DNA from 3 places in the Staphylococcus pseudoxylosus genome. Region 1 is predicted to be linked to each of the others. Evidence: predicted binding sites of a transcription regulator. Region 1 holds the regulator's gene; each other region holds the start of a gene.
The links. The regulator LexA, encoded in region 1, represses DNA repair genes until DNA is damaged. The targets are predictions, from matches to a motif close to CGAACATATGTTCG.

Region 2: the regulator LexA is predicted to act here: its motif matches at 6,023-6,036, upstream of LG295_RS05045 (YolD-like family protein).
Region 3: the regulator LexA is predicted to act here: its motif matches at 4,528-4,541, upstream of LG295_RS01735 (carbohydrate kinase).

Annotation. Positions count from the first base shown of each region.
Region 1 is NZ_CP085024.1:1,667,035-1,675,043, reverse strand. Features, by position in the region: gene LG295_RS08035 (amino acid permease) at 1-90, opposite strand, end outside; gene LG295_RS08030 (catalase) at 317-1,804, shown strand; gene rpmG (50S ribosomal protein L33) at 2,204-2,353, opposite strand; gene rpsN (30S ribosomal protein S14) at 2,504-2,773, shown strand; gene guaC (GMP reductase) at 2,964-3,941, shown strand; gene LG295_RS08010 (CAP-associated domain-containing protein) at 3,977-4,975, shown strand; gene lexA (transcriptional repressor LexA) at 5,172-5,795, opposite strand; gene sosA (DNA damage-induced cell division inhibitor SosA) at 5,938-6,171, shown strand; gene LG295_RS07995 (DUF896 domain-containing protein) at 6,299-6,547, shown strand; gene tkt (transketolase) at 6,624-8,009, shown strand, end outside.
Region 2 is NZ_CP085024.1:1,074,601-1,082,609, reverse strand. Features, by position in the region: gene LG295_RS05075 (DASS family sodium-coupled anion symporter) at 1-357, opposite strand, end outside; gene LG295_RS05070 (glycosyl hydrolase family 28-related protein) at 494-1,582, opposite strand; gene LG295_RS05065 (cysteine hydrolase family protein) at 1,720-2,271, shown strand; gene LG295_RS05060 (manganese-dependent inorganic pyrophosphatase) at 2,327-3,253, shown strand; gene LG295_RS05055 (aldehyde dehydrogenase) at 3,403-4,782, shown strand; gene LG295_RS05050 (lactonase family protein) at 4,896-5,939, opposite strand; gene LG295_RS05045 (YolD-like family protein) at 6,059-6,469, shown strand; gene LG295_RS05040 (hypothetical protein) at 6,955-7,125, opposite strand; gene LG295_RS05035 (C45 family autoproteolytic acyltransferase/hydolase) at 7,749-8,009, shown strand, end outside.
Region 3 is NZ_CP085024.1:398,553-406,561, reverse strand. Features, by position in the region: gene LG295_RS01755 (BglG family transcription antiterminator) at 1-1,625, opposite strand, end outside; gene LG295_RS01750 (amino acid ABC transporter ATP-binding protein) at 1,853-2,584, opposite strand; gene LG295_RS01745 (amino acid ABC transporter permease) at 2,581-3,300, opposite strand; gene LG295_RS01740 (amino acid ABC transporter substrate-binding protein) at 3,284-4,084, opposite strand; gene LG295_RS01735 (carbohydrate kinase) at 4,568-5,677, shown strand; gene LG295_RS01730 (pseudouridine-5'-phosphate glycosidase) at 5,661-6,572, shown strand; gene LG295_RS01725 (NupC/NupG family nucleoside CNT transporter) at 6,582-7,796, shown strand; gene LG295_RS01720 (PTS lactose/cellobiose transporter subunit IIA) at 7,978-8,009, opposite strand, start outside.

The DNA.
Region 1 (8,009 bases):
AACAAAAAGTCCGGTTCCAATGGCACCCCCAATTGCTATCATTGAAATATGTCGAGAATTTAGACCACGATTCATATTATTTTGTGCCATAATAAGTCTCCTAATAGTTAATTAAAATATATATACACTCCATTTTAATGCTTTTGATAGACACAAGCAATGCTTTTTATCGGCTAAAAGTCACAAAATGTTTAAATATTGCGAAAATAGTCTAATTATTTAATGTTAGATATGTTGCTTTTAAAACTACTTTACATTAAAATAAGTACTAGGTAATAATAATTATTATTTAGATAAAGAATGAGGGGGAAATGTGATGAGCAACAATAAAAAATTAACTAGCCTATTTGGTGCACCAGTTTCTGATAGAGAAAATAGTATGACTGCAGGACCAAGAGGCCCATTAGTAATGCAAGATTGGTATTTTTTAGAACAAATGGCTCACTTTGACAGAGAGGTGATTCCAGAACGACGTATGCATGCAAAAGGATCAGGCGCATTTGGTACTTTTACAGTTACTAATGATATTACGCAATATACTTCAGCTAGCATTTTCTCTGAAGTTGGTAAACAGACTGAAATGTTTGCGCGTTTTTCAACAGTAGCAGGTGAACGTGGTGCAGCAGATGCAGAGCGTGATATTCGTGGATTTGCTTTGAAATTCTATACAGATGAGGGGAATTGGGATTTAGTTGGTAACAATACACCAGTATTCTTCTTCAGAGATCCGAAATTATTTGCCAGTTTAAATCATGCAGTTAAACGTGACCCAAGAACAAACATGCGTAGTGCTCAAAATAATTGGGATTTTTGGACATCATTACCAGAAGCATTACATCAGGTTACAATCTTGATGTCTGACCGTGGTATTCCAAAAGGGTATAGAAATATGCATGGTTTTGGTTCTCATACTTACTCAATGTACAATGACAAAGGTGAACGTGTTTGGGTGAAGTTCCATCATAGAACACAACAAGGTATTGAAAACTTACAACCTGACGAAGCAGCGAAAATTATTGCCGACGATAGAGAATCATCACAACGTGATTTATTCGAAGCAATTGAAAATAAAGATTATCCGAAATGGAAGATGTACATCCAAGTGATGACGGAAGAACAAGCGAGAAATCATAAAGATAATCCATTTGATTTAACTAAAGTATGGTATAAAGGTGATTATCCATTAATAGAAGTAGGAGAATGGGAACTTAACCGTAATCCAGATAACTATTTCCAAGATGTAGAACAAGCTGCTTTTGCACCTACAAATATTGTACCTGGTTTAGATTTTTCACCAGATAAAATGTTACAAGGCCGCTTATTCTCATATGGTGATGCTCAACGTTATAGATTAGGTGTAAATCATTGGCAAATACCCGTAAATCAACCAAAAGGTGTTGGCGTTGAAAATATCTGTCCATTTAGTAGAGATGGTCAAATGAGAATTTTGGATAATAATCAAGGTGGAGGCACTCATTATTATCCAAATAGCGATGGTTCATTTGAGGATCAACCTGAATTCAAAAAACCTGGCTTAAAAGTTGAAGGTGAAGCTTATGAATATGACTTCAGACAAGATGACGACAACTACTTTGAACAACCAGGCCGCTTATTTAGATTGCAATCTAAAGAACAACAAGAGCGCATTTTTGAAAATACTGCAAACGAGATGCAAGGAACTACATTAGAAGTACAACATCGTCACATCCGTCACTGTTATAAAGCTGATAGCGAATACGGTAAAGGTGTAGCGAAAGCTTTAGGTATTGATATTAATGATGTTGACTTAGAAATTAAAGATTAATAATGTAGAAAAACAATGAGGTACGAATACTTTTAAAATAAGTGTTCCCAATCCTTTTGAAAATGATGATTAGTTTAGAAGTATTTACTTACATGTGGAAAAGAGGCTCGTGATGGGCTCTTCAGAACATAGACAAAACAAACCTTAGGTGAACCATGAACTGACCTAAATAGTGGGAATGAAATAAAAACACTTTCGTTGAATTCATTTAAAATGAATCATACGGAGGTGTTTTTTCTATGAAAATAAATAATGCCAACCACAATTATAAAAATGTAGCTGGCAATGACAAGTCATCCTAATTTAATAAAGATAACTCTAGTGTTATAAGCTAAATATCATTACAACATACCGTTGTATTTAAATTGTCGTATTTAAAAGATAATTTTAGCAGAGAAATTATTTTGTTTCACGATGTAACGTATATTTATTTAATCTAGGGCAGAATTTTTTTAATTCAATACGCTCAGGATTATTACGTTTGTTTTTTGTAGAAATATAGTTACGATCGCCACATTCTGTACATGCTAATGTAATATTTACGCGCAAAGTTAACACCTCTTTCTTAACAGGAATGATTACGTTTTAAAATTTTAGCATATAAAGAAAATAATTTCAAATACTTTTAAGTTGAAATATAAAGTGAGTATGTTATTATTTAAAACGTAATGATTACGATTTATAAGGAGAGTTAGAACAATGGCAAAAAAATCAAAAATAGCTAAAGAACAAAAAAGAGAACAATTAGTTGAATCATATTATGAGTTACGTAAAGAATTGAAAGCTAAAGGTGATTATGAGGCTTTAAGAAAATTACCGAGAGATTCATCACCTACAAGATTAACACGTCGTTGCAAAGTTACAGGAAGACCAAGAGGTGTATATCGTAAGTTTGGAATGTCACGTATTGCATTACGTGAACATGCACATAAAGGGCAAATCCCAGGCGTTAAAAAAGCAAGTTGGTAATTTACGACCTAAGTCCATTTACATTTAGTTTAAAACAATGTATATTATCTATTGGTAAAGATAAATAATAAGTTATTGTTCGGGAATTTTGGTAAATATAACTATTATTCTCTATATAATTATTGAATACATCATGAAAATCTTACCATTAAATATATGTTTTATTAAAAATGTTAGGGGTTTGTTAACAATGAAAATTTTTGATTATGAAGATATCCAACTAATACCGAATAAATGTATTGTAAATAGTCGTTCTGAATGTGACACGACAGTTCAATTTGGCCCAAAAAGTTTTAAATTACCAGTCGTTCCAGCAAATATGCAAACTGTAATGAATGAAGAATTAGCTGAATGGTTTGCTGAAAATGATTATTTCTATATAATGCACAGATTTGATGAAGCGGCACGTATCCCATTTACTAAGAGAATGCATGAAAAAGGTTTGATTGCATCAATTTCTGTAGGTGTTAAAGAACGTGAATTTGATTTTGTAGAGCAATTAGCTAATGAAAAAGTAATTCCAGATTATATTACAATTGATATTGCACATGGTCATTCAGATTCTGTAATCAATATGATTAAACATATTAAACAACATATTCCTGAAGTATTTGTAATTGCAGGTAATGTTGGTACTCCAGAAGGTGTACGCGAATTAGAAAACGCTGGCGCAGACGCTACCAAAGTTGGTATTGGACCAGGAAGAGTTTGTATAACTAAGATTAAAACAGGATTTGGTACAGGCGGTTGGCAATTATCAGCATTAAATCACTGTAGTAAAGCGGCAAGAAAACCAATTATTGCTGATGGTGGTATTAGAACGCACGGTGATATTGCTAAATCTATACGTTTTGGTGCATCTATGGTAATGGTCGGGTCATTATTTGCTGCACATGAAGAGTCACCTGGTGAAACAGTGGAATTAGATGGTAAATTATATAAAGAATATTTCGGTAGCGCCTCTGAATTCCAAAAAGGTGAACATAAAAATGTAGAAGGTAAGAAAATGTTTGTTGAACACAAAGGTTCATTATCTAATACATTGATTGAAATGCAACAAGACTTGCAAAGTTCAATTTCATATGCGGGTGGCACTGACCTTAAATCACTAAGAAAAGTAGATTATGTAATTGTAAGAAACTCAATTTTTAACGGTGATAGAGACTAATATATTAGTAGGTGTAAAAAATTAGAAAATTATTCTTGTATGTACTTATTTTATTAGTAGTTATTCTTGTCATACCAATCAAAGAAACAGAACCAATGATTACAGTACAACAGCAATTAAAGGATAAAGTTGCCGATTGGTCTTCATCAAAAACAACTAATGAAGATGCGTTGAAAGTACCTAGTAAACAAGAATTTGCAGTTAACAATATTCAAATGAATATGACTAGAAGCGCTGTAGAAGAAAAGCTAGGTAGTTCCCAACGTGTCACATCAAATGAATATGGTACAAATTGGCACACGTATTATTCGGATGGTTATAGAGGATTTGTGATGGTTAGTTATATAGATGATAAAGTAAATGCGCTATATAGTAACCAAAACGTTATATCATCTAAATCAAAAATTAAATATGGTACACCTAAAGATAAGGTAAGGGACCGTTTAGGTAAACCTATTACTGATAAGCAAAAAGGTCATGTGAAATTTGATGTTCAAGATGATGAATTTGATAATTTTCATAAAGACAAAATATATACAACGACTTTTTATGATAAACATGAGAGCAATAACTTAACAGCACTATTACAAGTTAGTGAAAAAATGGAAAACCGACTACAACAACAATATGGCGCGCCATCTGAGGGGTTAGCTCAAAGCTTTGAATTGCAAAACTTTGATTTAGTTAATTCAGAACGAGTGCAGCATGAGTTAGAGCCACTTAAATATTCTACTAGTATTTCTGATACAGCTAGAAAACACAGTAAAGATATGGCTGAACATAATTATTTTGATCATAATAATTTATCAGGCGATACGCCATTTGATCGTATGGAAGCTGACGGACACGATTTTAATGCAGCAGGTGAAAACTTGGCGTATGGTCAAACAAGTAGTATTTATGCTCACCAGGGCCTAATGAATTCATTAGGACATAGAAAGAATATTCTTAAGAAAGAATTTAATACACTTGGTGTAGGTGTTGACTTTAATAAGGATCGTCAGCCTTATTGGACAGAAAATTATACTGGATAATGTTTAGGGCTGTTGTGAGAGGGTATCTTTTATCATGTGAGGATGAAAAGTTATGACAACAAACAAAAAAGACGAAACAGAAGATATACTTGAAAAAGTAAAAGACGTTTTAGAGAAAAAAGATGAAAAAAGAGAGGGTGCGCGATGAGCGCATCCTCTTTTTTTGAGAGTGTTAGCATTAGAGTCGAAATATCAATTACATTTCTCTAAATAATCCAACCACTTTTCCTAATACGGTTACATTATCAAGATAAATTGGTCCCATTGTGCTATTTTCCGGTTGCAAACGATAGCGCGTTTTTTCTTTATAAAAACGTTTAACAGTCGCTTCATTCTCTTCTGTCATCGCAACGATAATATCGCCGTTCTCTGCAATAGTTTGACTTCTTACGATAACTTTATCTCCATCAAGAATACCAGCTTCAATCATACTATCACCAACAACGTTTAAGATGAATATATCACTATTGTGGGTTGAAGTGAAATGTTCTGGTAATGGAAAGTATTCTTCAACATTTTCAACCGCAGAAATAGGTACACCTGCAGTTACTTTCCCTATAACAGGAACGTGGATTGTTTCTTCCATATTAATAGATTCACCTAATTGTTCTGACACAATTTCAATGGCACGAGGCTTAGTTGGGTCTCTTCTAATGTAACCTTTTTCCTCTAATCTAGATAGATGGCCATGAACTGTTGAACTAGAGGCTAATCCAACAGCTTCTCCAATTTCTCTAACGCTTGGTGGATACCCTTTGGATTGGACGGTTTGCTTGATATATTCAAAAATTTCATTTTGTCGTTTAGTTAACTCTCTCATAATAGGCACTCCCTAATTTAATTTAACTTAATTATAGCATGCTTATCGCGTTTTTACAAACGTTTGTTCGTTTGGTTGTTGACACAGAACAGATGTTCTGATAAAGTAACTATACAAACAAACGTTCTAGGAGTGGTTATGAATGATGAAGAACTATAAATCGCAAATAAAGTCTTATATTATAGTTTTGGTAGTGACAATGGTGCTTTGCGCCTTATTTATATTAAGTGCTCACAATAGTGCAAATTCAGAACAGACGTACGAAATGACTGACCATCAAATGACAAGCCAATCAGTAAATGGCGAACAGAGTAATGATGAAACTAAACTACAAAGCGAACAAACTTCACAGCAAGTGATGGCAGCTGTTCACTAATAGTTTTTAGTGGCGTAAACTTTAGTGAATAGAAATGTTAATATAATGGTGTTTTTGTGAGCGAAACAATTTAGTTTCGTTCATTTTTTTGTTATATTTTTTATATAAATAATATCGGAGGTTTATTATGGCTGATAAAGACGGTGTAGATTTACAACGCATCAATGAATTAGCAAAAAAGAAAAAAGAAAAAGGATTGACTGAAAAAGAAGCTAAAGAACAATCTAAATTGAGAAAAGCTTACTTAGATTCATTTAGAGAAAAATTTAAGCAGCAAATTGAAAGTACAAGAGTCATAGATCCTGAAGGAAACGATGTAACGCCTGATAAAGTGAAAAATATATTAGATTCTAAAAATAAAGAAGATAAAAACTAAATCAATTTTTTGTTAAATAGATACCAAATAAGGTATAATAAGATAGAAACTTGCTAGAAGAAAGGAAGTCATTTAGATGAATAAAGAAAAAGATCAATTAGCGGTAGATACGATTAGAGCACTAAGTATCGATGCAGTTGAACAAGCAAATTCAGGACACCCTGGATTACCAATGGGCGCTGCTCCTATGGCATACACATTATGGACACGTCACTTGAATTTTAATCCCCAATCAAAAGATTTCTTTGACAGAGATCGTTTTGTATTATCAGCTGGACATGGTTCTGCGTTATTATATAGCTTATTACATGTTTCAGGAAGTTTAGAATTAGAAGAATTAAAAGAATTTAGACAATGGGGTTCTAAAACACCAGGACATCCTGAGTTCAAACACACTGATGGTGTAGAAGTTACAACTGGTCCACTTGGACAAGGTTTTGCTATGTCTGTTGGTATGGCTATGGCTGAAAAGCATTTAGCAGGTAAATTTAATAAAGAAGATGCTAAAGTAGTTGACCATTACACATATGTACTTGCTTCAGATGGTGACTTAATGGAAGGTATTTCTCACGAAGCAGCTTCATTAGCAGGGCATAACCAATTAGACAAATTGATTGTTTTATATGATTCAAATGATATCTCACTAGATGGAGATTTAAATAAAGCCTTTTCTGAAGATGTTAAGGGTCGTTTTGAAGCCTATGGTTGGAAACACATTTTAGTTGAAGAAGGTAATGATTTAGACGCAATTGATAAAGCGATTGAAGAAGCTAAATCTCAAGATGTACCAACAATTATTGAAATTAAAACAATTATTGGTTATGGTGCGCCTAATAAACAAGCTTCACATGGTGTTCACGGTGCACCTCTTGGTGAAGATGAAAGAAAATTAGCGCTTGAAAACTATGGTTTAGACCCTGAAAAACGTTTCAATGTTCCAGAAGAAGTTTATGAAATTTTCCAACAAAGTATGTTGAAACGTGCTAACGAAAAAGAAGAAGCATGGAATAAACTTGTTGAAGAATATAGTAATAAATATCCTGAATTAGCTGAAGAATTTAAATTGGCTATCAGTGGTAAATTACCAGAAAACTATAGAGATGAGTTACCACACTTTGAAGCTGGGCATAGTGGTGCTTCACGTGCTGACTCTGGTGAAGTAATTCAAACTTTAAGTAAAACTGTACCTTCATTCTTTGGTGGTTCAGCTGACTTAGCTGGTTCAAATAAATCAAATGTCAAAGATGCGACAGATTTTGATAAAGATACACCAGAAGGTAAAAATATTTGGTTTGGTGTTCGTGAATTTGCAATGGGTGCTGCAGTGAATGGTATGGCTGCACATGGCGGTTTACACCCTTATGGCGCAACTTTCTTCGTGTTCAGTGACTACCTAAAACCAGCATTACGTCTTTCATCAATCATGGGATTAAACTCAACGTTTATCTTTACACATGATTCA
Region 2 (8,009 bases), 590 kb from region 1:
TAAAATAAAACCACCTAAGAATAAGAAAATAATATCATTACCATATTGAGCTGAAACTTCTTCTGGATTCAATACATGACCAACTGGTAATAAAATCAACGGCAACAAGCTAGTCGCAGCAATAGGTATCGCTTCAGTAATCCACCAAGTCGCTATCCAAAGTGTGATTGCTAAAACATAAATACCCTTACCCGATAAATCATCCGGATGAAATAATAATAACGTTAATGCAAATAATAACGGTCCCAATATTAAACCTGTTAATTGACTAGCATTATATGACTTCTTTTCCTTTTTGTTTGAAAAAAACGTCAAATAATGTGATCGTCTCATATCCCCTTTATTTAAATCGTTCATAATGTCTTCCCCCTTTTAATTATTATCTGAATATTCATAATAATTTATTAGAGTATAACATAATATATTTTAAATAGGGTCAGTATTTTTAATCGCTTATATAAAGAATATTTATGATTTTATTTCAAAAATATAATCATTCTACACGAACTTTTTTTATTTTAATAACACTCTCTTTATTATTAAATAATATTAATCCCTCTATATCTTGTAAATGCATACTTTGTGATGAATGATCAAAACTATTATCTGCTATAAGTACAGTTTGATGTTTAACCTCATTATAACTTTGAATGCGTATTGATTCTTTACTCATTTCACCAATAAAACGATTTTGATAAATATTTAAATTACTGCCAGCTTGGGTCCCACGCTCTTTACCTTTTAAGTCTTTCGCATTTTTACCGTCTTTAACTGCTAAAAACCTTATCCCACCAGCACAATTTTTAAATATATTATGATGAATATAAGTATTTTTTGATTTCAACGGGGTAAGTGCGTATTGATTCAATCCATCAAATATATTATAGCGGATATGAATATTTTGATAATATTGATCATAACGACTGGCATGTGAGCCAATTGCACGGTTCCAACTCTGCATTGTGGGTGTATCTGAATTACCAAAATAGCAATGCTCTATAATTACATTTTTAGTAATTGTTCCATCGGTAGCACCAAATTTAGGAAAAGCCCCCGGAACCTGTATATCTATCTGAACCGCTTCAGAGAAAAAACGCGTTCCATCTGGATCTCTAAATCCTAAAAACTTACAATTATTGATATACAATCCATTGATACCACACGCATCTAAACAATGCCCTCCTACAACATCTTTAAAAGTTACATTTTGTATCTGAATATCTTCTGCGTGTCCCATACACATTGTCGTATTATTGTATGGATATTTGAAACCATTCATATCAAATTTGCCACCAGATATGTAAATATGACTATTGCCTTTATACCCATAATACAATTTGAATCTTCGTCCATTTTTCAACAATGTATCTTTTCCACATCTTTTAAGTACTGCCGCTTCGTCTAGTAACAGCGTTGTTGAATCATATATAACGAGTGGTTTACGTATATGATACTCACCTTCTGGTACATATATCGTCGTTGGTTTATGCTTCTTAGCATAATTTAGCGCTTTTTGTATCGCTCTTGTATCTGCGTATTTACTTTTTCCTTTTAAACCAAATTGTTTTGCATTAATTATCATATGCTAATTCCTTTCTGAGCTATTACTTTATAATATACAAAAATGATATCTTTCAAACGCATTTACGCTCCCTTTATTGATTGACCGACTTAGTATATAATTACTTTTATATTGTTTATTGGGAGTGTTTTTATCTTATGAAGAAAAGCGCATTAATCGTTGTTGACTACTCGAATGACTTTGTAGCTGACAACGGAAAATTAACTTGTGGCCTACCAGGTCAGCAGATTGAAAACTATATTGTTGAACGAATTGAAGTGTACAACAAAAAACAACACGATATCTTTTTCATGATGGATTTACATTATGAAGAAAATAAATATCACCCAGAAAGTAATTTATTCCCTCCACATAATATTATTGGTACTGTTGGTAGAGAACTCTATGGCAAAGTGAATGATATCTATCAAAATATTTTGTTTAATGATCACATACATTACCTAGATAAAACACGTTACGATGCTTTCTGTGGGACCTCTTTAGATTTAATGCTAAGAGAGCGAAATATTACACACTTGGAATTTGTCGGAGTATGTACAGATATTTGCGTGCTTCATTCAGCAATTAGTGCTTATAATCTAGGGTACGCAATAACTATTTCACATCGCGGGGTTGCTTCCTTTAATCCTTCGGGTCATGCATGGGCTTTAGATCATTTTAAAAATTCACTAGGTGCTGTAGTAGAATAACTATGCAAAATCGTGCTAGAATAATAGTAACTATATAAATAAGGAGAATTTAGATATGGCAAAAACTTATATTTTCGGACATAAAAATCCAGACACAGACGCAATTTCATCTGCTATTATCATGGCAGATTTCGAACAACAAACAGGTAACACTGAAGCTACAGCATACCGTTTAGGCGAAGTAGGACCTGAAACACAATATGCTTTAGATCATTTTAATGTAACTGCACCAGCGTTACTTAATGATGATTTATCCGATCAAAAAGTAATATTAGTAGACCATAATGAATTCCAACAAAGTGCTGATTCAATTAATGATGCTACAATTCACCATGTGGTCGATCACCACAGAATTTCTAACTTTGAAACGGCAGCACCACTATACTACCGTTCTGAACCAGTCGGTTGTACAGCTACGATTTTATACAAAATGTATCAAGAACGCGGTTTTGAAATCAAACCAGAAATTGCTGGATTAATGGTATCAGCAATTATCTCAGATAGCCTATTGTTCAAATCACCTACTTGTACAGAAGAAGATGTAAAAGCAGCTGAAGCATTAAAATCAATTGCTGGCGTTGACCTAGAAACTTATGGTTTAGAAATGTTAAAAGCTGGCGCTTCTACTAAAGAAAAATCAGCAACAGACATTTTAACTATGGATGCAAAGTCATTCAACATGGGTGACTATGTAACTCGTATCGCACAAGTTAATACTGTTGATATAGATGAAGTATTTGCACGTCAAGAAGAATTGGAAAAAGAAATGTTAGAAGTAAGTGCTAATGAAAAATATGATTTATTTGTATTAGTTGTTACAGACATTATTAATAGCGACTCTAAAATCTTAGTCGTTGGTGCTGAAAAAGATAAAGTTGGTGTTGCTTTCGATGTAGAGCTTGATAACAATACTGCGTTCTTACCTGGTGTTGTATCACGTAAAAAACAAGTAGTTCCACAAATCACAGAGGCTTTAAACTAATCAATCGTCTTTAAGTTAGTACAGTTGCAAGGTGATTTTAATTAAATATCTAGATTTAAAAATTCATTATACTGGAGCATAGTTCATATGTTCCAGTTTTTTATCACTTACACTTACGAATTGCATCTATCATACTAGGAGGAATATATTTGAATTCAATAGAGCAAACTTTCCACAATAGTACTCAATATTTTAAAACACACGTGACTAAAGATTTAAAATTCAGAAGAAAACAACTTAAACTTTTAGGTAAAAGTATCAAAAACCATGAAGACGCCTTATTAGAGGCTTTTCAAAAAGATTTAGGTAAGAATAAAGTTGAAGCTTATGCTACAGAAATTGGCTTCACCTTAAAAAATATTAAAAATGCTCGTAAAGAACTTAAAAATTGGGCTAAAAGAAAACAAGTCAATACGCCTATTTATATGTTTCCAACTAAAAGCTATATCATAAAAGAGCCTTATGGCACAGTTTTAATAATTGGACCTTTTAATTATCCCTTCCAATTATTAATTGAACCACTTATTGGTGCTATAGCAGCTGGGAATACTGCCATACTCAAACCTTCTGAGTTCACGCCAAACGTCTCAGAAGTTATTAAACATATAATTGAGGATGTATTCGATCCTGAATATATTAGTATTTGTGAAGGTGATGCTGAAACTACACAATCATTAATCCAATTACCATTTGACTATATCTTTTTCACAGGTAGCGAACAAGTTGGTAAAATTGTGTATCAAGCAGCAAGTAAAAATTTAACTCCTGTAACGTTAGAACTTGGTGGTAAATCTCCAGTAATTGTTGATGAAACAGCAAATATTAAAGTCGCAAGTGAACGTATCAGTTTTGGGAAATTTACAAATGCTGGACAAACTTGTGTTGCTCCTGACTATATACTTGTGAATCGTAAAGTGAAGGATGAATTAATCTCTGCGCTAAAAAAAACCATTACCGAATTTTACGGTAACAACATTCAAGAAAGCCCTGATTTTGGACGTATTGTAAACCATAAGCACTTTAGTCGTTTAGATAATTTATTAAAGATTCATCATGCTGAGATTGCCTTTGGTGGTAAATCAAATGAAGATGAAAGGTACATTGCGCCTACACTATTAGATGGGATTACTTTTAATGCTAAAATAATGGAAGAAGAAATTTTCGGACCTATTTTACCAATCATTACGTATGATGATTTTGATGAAGCTATTGATTTGATACGTTCCAAACCTAAACCTCTAAGCTTATATTTGTTTAGCGAAGATGAAAATGCGACAGAACGTGTATTAAATGAAATATCATTTGGTGGTGGCGCAATTAACGATACCTTGATGCAATTGGCAAATTCAAACTTACCATTTGGTGGTGTTGGCGCATCTGGTATTGGTCAATACCATGGTAAATACAGTTTTGATACATTTAGCCATGACAAATCATATATTTTTAAATCAACTCGACTTGAATCAAGTTTATTGTTTCCACCATACAAAGGGAAATTTAAATATATTAAGGCCTTCTTTAATAAGTAACTCTGTTTATGAAAGTTCTATAGCATAAAAAAGCGCCTTCCCATTACATTTGGGAAAGGCGCTTTTTTTATGTTATTAAGTTAGTAATTGGGTTATTTAATAAACTTCTAAGTTTATATTTCTTTTAAAAACTGTACACAAACACCTTCAGGCGCAGTGTGTTTATCGTCTACTTTTTCTAGTTCGCCTGTTACTTTATCACGTCTAAATACAGTAAGCGCATAATCACCTTCTTGATGTGCACACACTAAGTAATCATCTGAATCAGTAATGTTAAAATCACGTGGAAACTCGCCGCCACTTGATACAATATCCACTAATGAAATCATGTTGCCTTCATCAGCTACTTTGAAAATAGCAATACTATCGTGCCCTCTATTACTAATGTATAAGAATTTTTGATCTTTTGATAGCCTCACTGCTGCTAATTTTGTGTCGCCTTCAAAATTTTCTGGAATCGTCAAATGACGTTCTATTTCTGTAAATTTACCATCTTCATATTTTACTGTACTTACAATATTTGATATTTCATGAACTACATAGGCATATTTACCATTTTCATGGAAAGTAATATGTCTAGGCCCATCACCTGGTTCAAAATCAAACACAGCATATTCACTGTATCCTTCATCACCAAACTCATAGGTCACTAATTTGTCTGTACCTAAGTCCATCGCCACTACATATTTTTTATCTGGCGTGATATCCATAAAATGAACATGTGCATGATCTTGTCTCTCTGACGGACCAGTTGGAAAATCATGAGCTAATTCCTGTATAAGTCGAATAATTTCTCCTGTATGTGGATTTGCTTCATATATACGTGCTAAACCTGCACCATAAACAGTTTCAAAAATATATTTACCATCTGGTGATACCGCAACATAACAGCCAGTACCAGCTGTTGACGCTAAACATTTATTAATGAGACTTAACTTACCATCTTCCTCTATCTTAAGACTAGCGATACCACAATTGTCGCCTTCTCTATTTATTGCATATAAAAATGAATGATGTTGATTTAAATAAGTTGAGGCTTCTAGTTCATACCCAGTTTCAACTTCAATTATTTTCCCTGTTTGTTCATCAAGTTGGAAACGGTAGACCCCTTTACCTTCTTTTTTTGTATAAGTACCGACATAACCTATCGTCATTATGAAAACCCCTCCATATTATGATAGTTTCATTTTAATAGAGATTTATTACAAATACAATATAATGAATTATCACTTTATTAAATCGAACATATGTTCTATAATGATATTGAGGTGATAAAATGATTCCGAAGAAATTTAAGAATGAAACTGATTATAGAAATATCCCTAGAGAATATTTAAATCCAAATATCCCCAAAGGTCGCGGCATGGTTAAATGGCAACCATTCGCTACCTTACCAGAACAATTCGAAACCATACAACAATATTTGATTGATCAAAATAAGATTGATCGCCCAACATTATCAGACGATCAATTGAGTGATCTTAATTTACAACTTCATCAAGCACTACATACAGAACAACATATCATAATTGAATATTACCAATCCGGATGGCTAGAACACATAACATTAAAAATTAAAAATATAGACATGGTTCATATGTATTTAGAGGGCTATTCGCTAAACAACTCAGAAATTATTAAATTATCACTTTTTGATATCACTCGTATTAATCCATATAACCCATAACTCCTACGTTCTTATATTACAAAATCTTATACTTAGTCTTATTTCACTTAATATAACTGTGGAAAGTTCAACTAAGCTTATGTTTATTACGAAAGAACAACTAATTGTCTCATCAAATATTTACTACCGATATGCATAAGAAAATAGCACACTCTAAAGCGTTCTATTCAGAATGTAGGCAAACTTTAGGTGATAGTTCGCCTAAGGTTTGTTGTTTATATTTGTATAGTTATTTTTCAAATAGCAGTGGTCTTTTATTAATTGGTTTATTCAATATAATAAACGCCGCACTGTTTAATCTATATATTATCATTTTTTTGTTTAATACCGGCAGTGATTTAAGCCGACTCCTGCGAGAATAGCACTAGCCAAAGACTACAGACTAAGGCAGTGCCAGCAGCAAGCGTACACAAAAAAACTGCCTACAAAGTCGGAGACTTTGTCGACAGTCTGAATAGAACACTCTAAAGTGACCTATCAATAACTTAATTATTAGATTCGATATCTGAAACAATCTCTTTTGTTTTGCTTTCAATATCTTCAAAGTCTTTTTTGAAAATATAAGCGAACACAACTGCACCAATTCCTGCTGCTAATGATACAGTTAGGATTGTACCGAATACAAATTTAAATAAACCTTTAATAAAATTCCACATTCTGTTTCACCTCAATAAATTATTAACATATCCATTATTAATGATAGCATACTTAAAAGCATCAATAAATATATACTCGCTTTTCACTACTTTAATTTAAATATTATTATAGTAATAATATGATATTATTGTAGTAATGCTTTAAGTTATAATTAAAGACTGTATATTAATTACTACCTTTAATACTTTAATAATAACAGAACTCTTAGAAAGATTACATTTATTAGTCATATGGAAAAAGAGTGGAAAAGAAATCTAATTTGTTTAAAAATATTTCGCGGTTCTACCCTGGCAAAAATCACTAGAGTTAATATGGATAAATAGTTGATCTGAGCTCGCGCTCATGCAAATATTCCACTAACTCTATATAATAATTAAGGCTGAGACAATTAATTTGTCCCAGCCACTTAGTCAATTACTTGCCCCACCAAGTACTCATTGCATCTCTAACAGCATCATAATAATTTGCCATTGCAATCACCTCATTTTAATTTGAAAATAAATAACCAGTCGTCGTTGTTATACTTATAATAACGACAAGCATCGTATAATACAATTAACATGGGGTTACAATAAAGTTACAAATTTGTAAGATTACACAACTAAAACAGGAGTTTTATATTATGCAAAAAGTAAAAACAGATATATTAACTCACCGCGGATCGCATTTCGATTTAGGTGTACAAACAGCTCAATGGATGCAACAAACACCATTATTAAAAAATAGAGAAAAAGAATGGAAAAAACGTATGCCTCGCTTTGATATCCACATAAAGGAAACATATGATATCTTCCAAACATACGCACCTCAAATTTGGGAAGAGATCAGAGGTATGCAAGAAGTCCTTAATCTACCAACAAATCAAATGATATTAAACTTTGCA
Region 3 (8,009 bases), 1.3 Mb from region 1:
TCAGTCGCATATGCTTTGTCCACTACACCATCTTTTTCTAGTATGGATACAGCTTGTTTAATCGCATCATCACGTGAAAGTACTGGCTGCTGCGTCAATATCCTCGATTGTGGCAACACCTGATCTAAGGTAGGACCAATACCGCGTAAATCATCAATGTATTGTTCTCTAGAGCGATTAATAATTTCGTTTAATTGAATACGATCATTTTTATCTAAAAACGGTGAAACCCTAATCACAGGTACTGTTACTTGATCGAAAGGGACAGTAGAAATAATATAATCAACCCCTTCATGCTTTAACATACTTTCATCTATTTCATATATAGAATACGCATCCACGACTTCGAGCTCTGGATAAATATGAGCAATTCTGCTTTTTAATAACTGCGAAGTACCTATCCCAGAACCACATAGCAATACAACTTTGATCTTATTTGTTGTCACAGTCGAAATACGCTCAATGGCTGAGGCAAAATGTAAGGTAATATAAGTTAGTTCATTATCATCAAACGCAATATTATAAGTTTCTTCAATGCCCCATATATGCTTTTTTATACCTTCAATCAGTTGTTGATATTGCAAAATAATTTCCTTTTTCAAAGGATTATCGTGTGTCATATCAAATTTCAGCCTATGAATTGCTGGTCTTAAATGAACAATCAAACCATTTAACAACTTACTATCTGACATTAAGTCTAACCCCAAGTCTCCGCTCATCCGCTCAATCAGTTGCTCCGTTAAAATATCCAAATCGTCTATTTCACGATGATATCGGTTTACTTCTGAAGTCTTTGCACCTAGCAGATGTAAAGTAATAAAAGCAGCTTCACTTTTTGGAAAATGAAGATTAAAAATCTGTTCTAATTTCCCTTTAATTTGTAAGGCAATTTGAAATTGTTCTGTCTTTTGTAACTTTTTATATTCTTTGTCTGGAATTTCAAAAATAAAATTCTCATTCGCCCGATGAATTGCTATTAAAATATGGTAAATCAATCCATCAATAGCACTCTGTACGAGTTGATAATTTGCATCAATCAGTACCGAAGCGACACTTAAGCGAATTTGTTCTAATTCATGATTCGAGAACAAATGATGTCCCATTTGATGCGTATGTGTTTGAAAATATTCATGAACCATTTCTGCATATGCTTTTCGATATGCATTTTCATCGCCCTTAATTAAGAAGCCCTTATTCTTCTCATATTTCAACTGTAAATTGTGATGCTCTAGCCATTGCTGTACGCGTTTTAAATCTTCCACTATCGTACGTCTAGTCACAGAAACCATGGTTGCCAGTACATGTGAAGCTGTAGGCGATGTAGATTCAAAGAGTTTCAAAGTAATATACATCAACCGTTCGTCTTTGGAATAGTGTATAGACGTTGATAAATATTGCGGTTCTACAGCCTTTAGTTGTTCTGAAGATGTTGCGATTTTAATACCGTCATATTTATTTCGTTGAATTGTTAAAGCTAATTTACTCGCCATATCTTCAATGTATTCAAGATCATATTGAATGGTTCTCTCTGAAACATTGAAATGTGTTGCTAAATTATGAATTGGCACAAAAGTCTCACGTTCAATAATGAACGTCAAAATATGATACTGCCTCTTGCTTAACATATTAGCAACCTCCTTACATTTATATTGTAATCGCTTTCTTTCGATTGTAGATGTGTAATCTTTTTCGCCTACTAATACGAAAAGTTGCACATCAAAAACATTACATTCTTTTAACAAATTATATAATGACATTTGTATTGTCGATACATTTTTATAATAATTATTTTTAAAAATAAAAAATGAGACTTCAGCTATTTAGCTTCCATCTCATTCATACATTATTTATTTTACGCTTCTCTAATCATATTTAAAAAGCGTTGCAACTCCGTCGTTTGTGGGTGATTAAAAATTTGTTCTGGTGCTCCTGATTCACCAATAACGCCATCATGAATAAACACAATTTTATTAGAAACTTCCTTAGCAAAACGCATCTCATGCGTAACTATAATCATAGTCATTCCTTCGTTTGCTAGGTCTTTAATTACACGTAATACATCGTTTACCAGCTCTGGATCTAATGCAGAGGTAGGTTCATCAAAGAGCATAACTTTTGGATTCATCGCTAAAGCTCTCGCAATCGCGACACGTTGCTGTTGTCCACCAGACAATGCATTAGGTCTTTGGTCTTTTACAGCTGTTAAGTCCACCTTCTCTAAAAGCGTTAGAGCCTGTTGTTGCGCTTCAGCTTTTTTCATTTTCTTAACAGTAATTAGTCCTTCCATAACATTTTCTAATGCTGTTTTATGAGGAAACAGATTATAACTTTGAAAAACCATACCCGACTGCTTGCGTACTTTAATTTGTGATTTTTTATCTTTATTGTCATAAGTTTCACTATTGACGTAAACGGCGCCTTCAGTAGGTAATTCTAGCGCATTAATCATTCGTAACAAAGTCGTTTTACCAGAACCTGAACGTCCAATGAAGGTAACTACCTCTCCTTGATCAACCTCTAGATCAATACCTTTAATCACTTCTTTATCATTAAATGTTTTCTTTATATTTTGTAATTCAATCATGAACGATACCCTCTTTCAAGATAAGATTCGTAAAAGTTCTGGACGATTGAAATAATAAAACATACAACCCAATACATAAGTGCCACGAGTAAATAAATTGTTAAATATTCATAAGTCGTCGACGCAACTTCTTGTGCTTTTCTAAACATTTCAGCGACAAGTATAAAACCGAGCAACGATGTATCTTTAATTAAACTTAAGAACGTATTACCTAGTGCTGGCACAGAAACTCTTATTGCTTGTGGCAATATAATACGTTGAATCGTTTGACGGTAATTCATACCAATTGAATACGCTGCTTCTGTCTGGCCTTTTGGAATAGACATGATGCCGCCACGAATAATTTCAGAAGCATATGCCCCTACATTTAAAGACAAGCCAATAATTGCCGCTATTACTGGAGCTAATGTCCATTGATTTTCTGAGTTGTTAGTTAATAATCTGCCGAGTTCAGGGATACCATAAAAGATAATGAATAATTGTACAATCATCGGTGTTCCTCTAATGATTGAAATATAAAAACGTGCAATCCCTCTGAGTATACGGCTTGTTGATATACGCATTAATGCAGTTACTAGTGCTATAACCAATCCTAAAACAAAAGTCACTAATGTGATAGGAATTGAAAACTTTACCAATCCTTCAAGCATTGGTATAAATGCTTGTCCAGCTGCATCTAATGCATGTTGTTGCTCTGAATTAAGGTTTAGAAACATCTTCACCAAACCATTTTTCACTTATTTTTGCTAATTCACCATTATCTTTTAATTTTTTCATTGCTTTATTAACTTCTTTGATTGTTTTATCGTCTTCCTTCTTGCTGAAAGTCAAAGCAGATTGACTCTTTTCAGCATTCCCTTCGATCGCTTTTACTTTAGCATTAGGTTTTTGTTTTTTATAATCTAGGTAAGAAATATTATCGTTAAACGTACCCTCTACTCTATTTGATTGTAATAAATCCATCGCTTGGTTGAATCCATCAACTTTTGTAAGTTCTGCACCTTTAGATTTTGCCAATTTACCATAGTTTGAAGTAAATGTTTGTGCTAATTTCTTACCTTTAACGTCATCAAATGATTTGATATCTGTATTATCTTTATTTACTACTAATACACCTTTAGAGTAAGTGTATGGTTCAGAGAATTTATATTTTTCTTTACGTTCATCGTTAATACCAACTTGGTTAGCTACAACATTAAATCTACCTGAATCTAACCCTGCAAACATTGAATCCCATTGAGTTTCTTTAAATTTAACTTTATAGTCCATTTCTTTAGCTACTGCTTTCACTACATCTATATCATAACCAGTTAATTTATCATTTTTATCGTGGAATGAAAAAGGTGCATAAGTGCCTTCTGTGCCCACAACAAAAGTTTTATTCTCACTAGCTGTTTTATTTTTACTTTCGCTATCTTTTTTACTTGAAGAGTCATTACCACATGCTGCCAGTGTCACTGCCAAAACTAAAGTCATGAACACCATTAATAATTTTTTCATTTCTCGCCCTCTATTCTTATTATTCTTATCGGATTAAAATTAGTTTATTCCTATCCCCCTATTTAGTCAATAGATTTTTATCGATAAGATAATAATTTTTTTAATTTCAGATAATTTTAATTTCTTACAATTTTATAATCACTGCTTTTCCTTTAATATTTCATCATAGAAAATACATTTCATCTTTATTTTCATTTTATAATTTCGCCCTCAAAGCTGACATTGTTCACGCTTGAAAATAATTTTCAAAAATAAAATAACGCTATTATTCTATAAAAAATAATCACGAGTGAAACCTTAATATATCAAGGGTTTCACTTATTTCAAATACGTGACAAAGACCCTCTTTAATTGTCACAATTTTCGCAACATTAATTTGTAAGCGTATACAAATGTAATATTACATGGTAGACTTCGCTTAAATTCAAACAAAAGTTTATTTTCAAACAATTGTTTAGATTTTATCAAAAGGAGGTCTCATCTATGAATAGTAATGAAAGAGAGGTTTTGAAACGCATACAAGACAATCCATTTATTTCTCAACAAGAATTAGCACTATCAATTGGTTTATCAAGACCTGCAGTAGCTAATATTATCTCAGGATTAATCCGCAAAGAATATGTCTTAGGTAAAGCCTATGTCTTAAATGAAAATTATCCTATTGTATGTATTGGTGCTGCTAACTTAGACAGAAAGTTTTATGTCCATCATACATTGCAACTAGAAACTTCCAATCCTGTAACTTCTACACGTTCCGTAGGTGGCGTAGCTAGAAATATTGCAGAAAATCTTGGTCGAATGGGTGAAACTGTAGCATTTTTATCTACCAGTGGTAATGACAGTGAGTGGGACATGATACACAAATTATCAAGTCCTTTCATGAACCTAGATCATGTGCAACAAATAGAAAATGCAAACACAGGTTCTTACACTGCACTCATAGACAATGATGGTAATATGCAATACGGCTTAGCTGATATGGAAGTATATGACTATATCACGCCAGAATTTTTAATTAAGCGAACACATTTACTAGTTAAAGCTAAATGTATTATCGCAGATTTAAATTTAAGTAAACCTGCCATTGATTTCCTCTGTGCATATTCTGAGAAGCATAACATTAAATTAGTAATCATACCTGTATCATCACCAAAAATGGACCATATGCCTGATTCATTACATGCAATAGACTGGCTTATTATTAATCGAGATGAAACAGAAACTTATTTTAATATGAAAATACAAAACACAAATGATATGAAAAAGGCTGCACAAAAATGGATAGATGCTGGGGTCTCCAAAGTGATCATCACAAACGGAGTTCAAGAGCTTATCTATAAAGATAAGAAAACAGAAATCATTAAACCCGTTCTCAGTTCAAACGAGGTTGTAGATGTGACAGGTGCAGGTGATTCATTTTCCAGCGCAGTGGTCTTCAGTTGGCTAAATGGTCTAGATATAGATGACATACTCAACGCTGGCATGATAAATGCAAGGAAAACGATCGAAACAAATTACACCGTTCGTCAAAATTTAGATAAAAAACAATTATTTAGAGATTTGGAGGAGTATAAAGATGAAACAATACATTGAATTTTCACAAGAAGTACAACAAGGCATGGATAGTAATAAACCTATAGTTGCTTTAGAATCGACTATCATTTCACATGGCATGCCCTATCCACAAAATGTTGAGATGGCTAAAAATGTTGAACAAATTATTAGAAATCACGGCGCCATACCTGCAACCATCGCCTTAATTAATGGAAAAATTAAAATAGGTTTAGAATCTGAAGAATTGACATTATTAGCTAAACATGACGATGTTGCCAAAGTATCACGTCGAGATTTAGCAGAGATTATTGCTACTAAACGTATCGGTGCAACCACAGTTGCATCTACAATGATTTGTGCCGAATTAGCAGGTATTCAATTCTTTGTTACTGGAGGAATTGGTGGCGTACATAGAGGTGTTGAACACACTATGGATATTTCAGCCGATTTAGAAGAATTAGGACAAACCAATGTCACTGTTATCTGTGCAGGAGCAAAATCCATCCTAGATTTACCCAAAACACTTGAATACCTTGAGACAAAAGGTGTACCTGTGATTGGCTATCAAACCGAAGAACTTCCTGCCTTTTTCACTCCTGAAAGTGGGATTAAGTTAAACAGTTCAGCAAACTCACCTGATACTATTGCTCAAATTTGTAAAGCTAAAAATGATTTAGGTTTAAGTGGTGGTATCGTCGTTGCTAATCCTGTACCCAAAACACATGCGTTATCTAAATCATATATTGATCGTATTATCACAGATGCAGTACAAGAAGCAGAGGAAAAAGGAATTAGTGGAAAGGATTCCACACCATTTTTACTTGGAAAAATTGTCGAGAAGTCTAAAGGTAAAAGTTTAGAAACAAATATAAAACTTGTTGAAAACAATGCAGTTCTAGGAGCAAAAATAGCTGTTGCTTTCACTCAATTGTAGGTGATTTAAATGTCCATTCTATTTTCTATTACCGGTATTCTGTTCGCATTAATACTCTCTTTTATTTTTAGTTATGATAGAAAAGCCATTAATTTTAAAAAGCCTTTAACCATGTTAGTCATTCAAGTAATTATTGTATTATTTATGATGCATACAACTATTGGTTTAACAACATTAACAACACTCGGCTCATTTTTTGAATCTTTATTAGATATTAGTAAAGCTGGTATCGATTTTGTATTCGGTGGTTTGCAAAATAAAGGGGCTTCTACATTTTTTATTACTGTATTACTTCCTTTAGTATTTATCTCAGTATTAATAGGTGTATTGAATTATTTTAAAATTCTTCCTTTTATGATCAAATATATTGGTATCATTATCAATAAACTGACTGGTATGGGACGTTTAGAAAGTTATTTTGCTATTTCTACATCTATGTTAGGTCAGCCAGAAGTTTACTTAACTATTAAAGAAATGATTCCGAAACTATCTAAAGCTAAATTATATACAATAACTACTTCTGGTATGAGTGCAGTTAGTATGGCAATGTTAGGGTCCTACATGCAAATGCTCGAGCCAAAATTTGTTGTTACTGCTGTGATGCTTAATATTTTTAGCGCATTAATTATTGCTAGTGTTATTAATCCGTATAAATCCGATGATAAAGACGTTGAAATATCAAATTTAACAGCTAACAGCAACGTTCATGAGAACAATACTACAAAACCTAAAAAAGTACCTTTCTTTCAAATGATTGGTGATAGTGCTACAGATGGTTTCAAAATTGCTGTTAGTGTTGCTATTATGCTACTAGCATTCATTTCACTCATGGAAGCTATCACTGTATTATTCAACTTAGTCGGGTTAGATTTTAGACAATTAATTGGTTTCATCTTTGCACCAATCGCTTTTATTATAGGAATACCTTGGCATGAAGCAGTTCAAGCTGGTTCAATTATGGCTACAAAATTGATAACTAATGAATTCGTTGCTATGCTAGATTTCCAAAAATTAGCCGACACGCTTTCACATCGTACCCAAGGTATTATCTCAGTATACCTTGTTAGTTTTGCTAACTTTGGTACAGTTGGTATTATTGTTGGATCAATAAAAGGATTTAGTACTGAACAAGGGAATAAAGTCGCTTCATTTGCTATGCGTTTATTACTTGGTTCTACCTTAGCTTCGATCATTTCAGCGTCTATGATAGGTTTAGTATTATAATACTTATTTTCTTTTAAATACTTTCACACATCATTGTCAGTTGAAATAAAAACATATGTCACACCCACCAATTGGCATAGTAATCAAAAAAACCATACGTATAGCGTATGGTTTTTTTGCATATAAATAATAGAAACAGCACATTTCCACTCTATTTATAGAAATGTGCTGTTTCTATTATTTATAAACTTTTCTCTACAATTTTATATAAAT